DNA from 2 places in the Pseudidiomarina xizangensis genome. Region 2 is predicted to be linked to the other one. Evidence: predicted binding sites of a transcription regulator. Region 2 holds the regulator's gene; the other holds the start of a gene.
The links. Region 2 encodes MetJ, which represses methionine synthesis genes. Its sites were predicted from a motif close to TAGACGTCTAGACGTCTA; they were not measured.

Region 1: msrA (peptide-methionine (S)-S-oxide reductase MsrA) is a predicted target of MetJ. The motif match lies at 1,453-1,470, and genes of this name have one in related genera.

The regions. Positions count from the first base shown of each region.
Region 1 covers NZ_JBOBQA010000001.1:1,188,743-1,191,872, reverse strand. Annotated here, with positions in the region: gene hscA (Fe-S protein assembly chaperone HscA) at 1-479, shown strand, start outside; gene fdx (ISC system 2Fe-2S type ferredoxin) at 495-833, shown strand; gene msrA (peptide-methionine (S)-S-oxide reductase MsrA) at 909-1,439, opposite strand; gene ndk (nucleoside-diphosphate kinase) at 1,712-2,143, shown strand; gene rlmN (dual-specificity RNA methyltransferase RlmN) at 2,255-3,130, shown strand, end outside.
Region 2 covers NZ_JBOBQA010000005.1:97,539-100,668, reverse strand. Annotated here, with positions in the region: gene argH (argininosuccinate lyase) at 1-1,472, shown strand, start outside; gene metJ (met regulon transcriptional regulator MetJ) at 1,492-1,827, opposite strand; gene metL (bifunctional aspartate kinase/homoserine dehydrogenase II) at 2,018-3,130, shown strand, end outside.

The DNA of each region.
Region 1 (3,130 bases), on a different contig from region 2:
ACATTCCACCAATGGCTGCGGGTGCGGCGCACATTCGTGTCACCTTCCAGGTTGACGCTGACGGCTTGCTCAGCGTTGATGCAATGGAGAAATCAAGTGGCGTTAGTGCTTCAATTCAAGTTAAACCATCTTATGGACTGAATGACGAAGATATTTCGAGTATGATTCAGTCGTCGATGAGCAACGCTGAAGAAGACATGGCTGCACGCATGTTGCGTGAGCAGCAAGTTGAAGCTGACCGCGTACTAGAAGCACTTAGCAGCGCACTTGCTGCCGACGGTGCACTACTTGATGATACCGAACGCGAGCGCTTGGATAATGCCATGGCGGCACTGCGCGAGGCTCGCGCAGAAACCAACGCTGAAGCTATTGAAAAAGCCATTGAAACCGTAGATAAAGCAAGTGACGATTTCGCTGCACGCCGCATGGATGCCGGGATCCGCAAAGCTCTGTCCGGCAGCAACGTAAACGAACTGTAGCCCGAGGGAATAGTAATGCCAAAAATCGTATTTTTACCGCACGATGAACTGTGCCCAGAGGGCACGGCAGTAGAAGCTCAAGACGGCGAAACTGTACTGGACGTGGCCTTGCGCAATGGGATCGGCATCGAACATGCTTGTGAAAAAGTTTGTGCCTGCACCACCTGCCATGTTTATGTTCGCGAAGGCTATGACTCGCTTGCGGAGATCAATGATAACGAAGACGACATGCTCGATAAGGCCTGGGGCCTCGACCCTGACTCCCGCCTTAGCTGCCAGGCGCGCCTGAATGGCAAAGACCTCGTCGTCGAAATCCCTAAATACACCGTCAACATGGTCAAAGAAAACCATTAGAAGGGGCAGCCCTTACATTGTAAAGATGGTTTTCAAAGGGGGGGGCTGCCCCCCCTTTGCAATTGTTATAGGTGATTAGTTAAGTTTTTCTGCAAATGTGCGTTTGAATTTGGCAAGTTTGGGGCTTACCACCGCCTGGCAGTAAGCATTTTGCGGGTTACGCTCGACATAGTTTTCATGATAATCCTCAGCTGGCCAAAATTTTTCAAGCGGCTCTAGCTCGGTGACGATTTCATCCTCCCAAGTATCTTCTTCGCGCATTTCGGCAATAATATCTTCCGCGGCTAAACGTTGTTCTTCCGATTGATAAAAAATTGCTGAACGATACTGTGTTCCGACATCGTTGCCTTGACGGTTGAACTGCGTCGGGTCGTGTAGTGCGAAGAAGATTTCGAGGACCTCTCGGATCGAAAGGGCTTGCGGATCAAAAGTGATTTGCACAACTTCGGCGTGCCCCGTTTCACCGGCACAAACTTGTTCATAAGTTGGGTTCGCTCGTTGTCCACCAGCGTAGCCAGATTCGGCTTTCAATACACCACGGACTTGCTTAAATGCACCTTCGATACACCAAAAGCAGCCACCCCCGAGGGTAATTTGTTGAGTCATACGTTACTCCTAATAGACGTTTAGACATCTATACCATAATCAGCGACATCAGAGAAGAGTCTAGACCGTATTTTGCTATAACAAAACTCAAGGAGGGGCAGCCCCCCCTTGGAAAATCACCTTTACATTGTAAGGGCTGCCCCTCCTTCCGGAATTGTCTTTACAATGTAAGGGCTGCCCCTTCTGGGGTGGTGGCGTGTGTGCAGCGGAACGTGTATAATCCGCGCGACTTCAATCTAAGCATCCAAACTTAAAGCAAAGCGGAGAAAACCATGGCTTTAGAACGTACTTTATCTATGATCAAACCTGACGCAGTTGGCAAAAACGTCATCGGCGCAATCTACAACCGTTTCGAGACCACTGGTCTGCGTATTGTTGCAGCAAAAATGATGCACTTGAGCAAAGAACAAGCTGAAGGCTTCTACGCCGAACACAGCGAGCGTCCTTTCTTCGGCGCATTGGTCGAATTCATGACTTCTGGTCCAATCATGGTAAGTGTTTTGGAAGGCGAGAACGCAGTTTTACGTCACCGTGAAATCATGGGCGCAACTAACCCAGCAGAAGCACTGGCAGGAACTTTGCGCGCTGACTATGCTGAAACTATCGACGAGAACGCAGTTCATGGTTCTGACGCGGTAGAGTCGGCGGCACGCGAAATCGCATACTTCTTCTCTGACGAAGAAATCTGCGCCCGCACCCGCTAAATAATAAAGCCTATACAAGTATCAGTTTTGTATTTTGGTGTGGCCCGTACTACAAGTACGGGCTACATTGTTAAACGAACAGCGAACAGCAAATAACGTTTTTAGGAATTTATGAACGCAGTTGACAAAAAAGTGAATCTCCTTGACCTGAATCGCCAAGGCATGCGCGAGTTCTTTCAGGAACTCGGCGAGAAGTCTTTCCGCGCCGATCAAGTCATGAAATGGTTGTATCACTTCTGTGTCGACAACTTCGACGACATGACCAACCTCAACAAGGGGTTAAGAGAAAAGCTCAAACAGATCGCTGAAATTCGTGCGCCAGAAGTGCGCGAGCAGCAGCAATCGAGCGATGGCACCATTAAATTCGCTATGACTTTGTTCGATGGTCAGGATGTTGAAACCGTATGGATCCCAGAAGCTGATCGCGCCACTTTGTGTGTAAGCTCACAAGTCGGTTGTGCGTTAGAGTGCACCTTCTGCAGTACCGGGCAACAAGGTTTTAATCGTAATCTGCGAGTTGCAGAAATCATCGGCCAGGTCTGGCGGGTGAATAAGTTACTGGGCTCGTATGGCGAAACCGGCATCAAACCCGTAACCAACGTGGTCATGATGGGCATGGGCGAACCGCTGTTAAACCTGAAAAACGTGGTGCCAGCGATGGACCTAATGATGGATGACAACGCGTTTGGTTTGTCTAAACGCCGTGTGACTCTGAGTACCTCTGGTGTGGTTCCAGCACTTTACAAGCTAAAAGAAGAAATCGACGTGGCCTTAGCGATTAGTTTGCATGCGCCGAACGACGAATTACGTAATCAGATTGTACCCATCAATAAAAAGTACAACATTGAAGAATTTCTTGAGGCAAGTCGGCATTACATTGACGGCTCTAAAGCAAATAAGAACATTACAATTGAGTATGTTATGCTCGATCATGTGAATGACTCGATGGATCAAGCAGCCGAGCTGGCGCAGACGTTGAAAGACACG
Region 2 (3,130 bases):
TCTGTGCCGAGCTGATCACGGCAAATCTCGCTGCCATTCAGGCGCTGCTCAAGTTTGCCGAGCGTTATCAGGCTGCTGCTTTGCCGGGCTACACCCATTTACAGCGGGCGCAGCCGATCATGGCGGGGCATTGGGCATTAGCCTACGTACAAATGCTGCAGCGCGACGTCAGCCGGTTGAAAGAAACCCAAAAGCGGCTGGACGTATGTCCATTGGGCAGCGGCGCGCTGGCGGGTACTACAGCTCCACTTGACCGTGAAGCTCTGGCGCACAGTCTGGGCTTTCGCTACGCCTGTGAAAACAGCCTGGATGGCGTGTCCGATCGCGATTTTGCTTTGGATTTACTGCATAGCGCCAGCACCGGTATGCTGCATTTATCGCGCTTAGCGGAAGATGTGATCTTCTATTGCTCCGGTGAGTCCGGCTGCTTTGCCATGAGTGATCGTATCAGCAGCGGTTCCTCGTTAATGCCACAGAAGAAAAACCCGGATCTGTTTGAGCTGCTGCGGGGCAAAACGGGACGGGTGTTTGGCCATCAACATGCGCTGCAAACCACGCTGAAAGGTTTGCCACTGGCCTATAACAAAGACATGCAGGAAGACAAAGAAGGCTTATTCGATGCCCTGCATACTTACCTGCAGTGCTTGCAGATGCTAACCTTTGCCGTGCCCGAATTAAGCGTGAATGAAGCTCATGCCGCGCAGCAAGCTGCACTGGGTTACAGTAATGCCACCGAACTTGCCGATTATCTGGTGAGTAAGGGCATACCTTTTCGCGACGCCCACCATATCACCGGCGCCGTAGTGCTTTACGCCCAGCAGCAGGGGCAGCCCCTGGAAACACTATCGCTAGCTGAATTTCATGAGTTTTCCGACACAATTGAAGAAGATGTCTACCAGGTTCTCGAGCTTGATTACGGCGTACAGCAGCGCAGTGCCTTAGGTGGTACCGCGCCAAGTGCGGTGCGGATGGCGATCAAGCACGCGAATGATTGGCTGCATGCAGCTGAAGCAGCCAGCAAGCACGTCCGTCAGGCGCGGCTCAGCGATGCCAATAAAATTTGCGAGTTAATTGGTTATTGGGCCGAGCAAGGCGAGAACTTACCTCGTGACAAAGCTGACGTACTGCAGGCGATTCAGAGTTTTGCGGTGGCTGAAATTGATGACGAAGTGGTCGGCTGCGCTGCACTCTATGTCTACAGCACAGGTCTGGCGGAAATCCGCAGTCTCGGCCTGTTTCCCCAGGCACAAGGCAAAGGGCTGGGCGCCGAGTTAGTCGCATTTTTATTATGGAAAGCGCGGGAGCTTGGCATTAGCCGCACCATCGTACTCACGCGGGTGCCGGAATTCTTTGGTCGGCTTAACTTCCGCCTGACGGTGAAAGATAAGCTGCCCGAGAAAGTCATGAAAGATTGTGAGCTCTGCCCCCGCAAGCATGACTGCGACGAAACGGCACTGGAGTATTTACTTTAGGCCGCACTCGAGTACCCGTTTACTCAAGTTCGTCGTCGCTCAGCTCTTCATCGGCTGGAATCGGTAAGCCGCGGCGCTCGAGTTCCGCGCGCACTTCAGCTGGGATCTTATGCGGATTGTCTTTACGTAAGTCTTCATCGGTCGGCAGGGGCTGACCGGTGAAGGCATGCAAAAACGCCTCACACAACAATTCGCTGTTGGTCGCATGGCGAAGATTTTTAATTTGTCGACGGGTGCGCTCGTCGGTCAACACTTTCAACACCCGAGTAGGAATCGACACGGTGATTTTCTTCACCTGCTCACTTTTCTTGCCATGTTCCACATACGGGTAAATGTACTCGCCATCCCACTCCATACTGCACCTTCCACTGAATAACCCTACACAATGGGGTGAATTGTACAATGGTCTGCGGTACAGTCAACTTTATACGCTTAGCGGTCTATACGGCTCATTTGCATTCGCTTTATACTGGCATGACTTTATTGCAAAGCGGTGCCACCGTATAATCGCTTTTTTGACACTTCCCGGAGAACGCAGACGCATCATGAAGGTTGAGGTTTCGGACGCACAAATTCATACCGTTGCAGAACAGGTTCAGGTTCACAAGTTTGGTGGTAGCAGCCTCGCAGATGCCTACTGTTATCGGCGGGTTGCCCGCATTGTCACCGAATATGCCGGTGCCAGTGACCTGGTGGTAGTTTCTGCCGCAGGCGACACCACCAACCGTATTCTCGCCGTCATTGACGCTAAGCAAGAAGGCGATGCGGACGGCGACTACGGCATGGCGGAAGTACTGCTAAAACAGTTGGAAAACTACCAACAAAGCCTGATTAGTGAATTATTGAGCGGCGAGCACCAACAACGCCTGCAAGATGCCTCGCAAAAAGACTTCAGCCGCTGGTGGAACTGGCTAAGTGGCGACCAAACCATTGCAAACCGTGCAGAACTTTTATCCTACGGTGAGCTCTGGTCAGCGCGACTGTTAGCAGCGTTACTTAAACAACAAGGCACACAAGCCGATTACATCGACGCCCGCACGTTCCTCGTCGCCGACGATGCCCCAGAGCCGTTGATTCGAGTCGATGTGTCCCGCGCCGGATTGTTAAACCGTATTGCTTCACATGCTGGCACTCGCTTCATTGTTACCGGTTTTATTTGTGCCGACCCGGAAGGTCGTTCGTTAATACTTGGCCGTAACGGTAGTGACTATTCCGCGACCTTGGTCGGTAGTTTGATCGATGCCAAGCAAGTCACTATCTGGAAAGACGTTGCTGGAGTTTATTCGGCGGATCCGCGTAAAGTAGAGCGGGTAGTAAGCTTACCTATTCTTGACTGGCGTGAAGCAGAAGAACTGGCGCGTCTTGGCAGTCCAGTTTTGCACCCCCGCACCTTTCAGCCGGTCAACCGCGAACGCATGGTGATTGCCGTGCGCTCCAGCTTAAAAGTCGAAAATCAACAAACCCGCATCGGTCAGTACGAAGACACTGAACCCGCGGGTAAAGTCCTGACCGCACTGTCGGAAGTGGTGCTGTTCCGCGTTGACCTGCGCGATGCCAGGTTAATTCAGGCTATCGAAGATCTTGAGCTGACACCTTTGATCAGCTGGAACGAAGTCAACCAACATCAGGCCTATTACGCCTATCACCAAAACCATCTC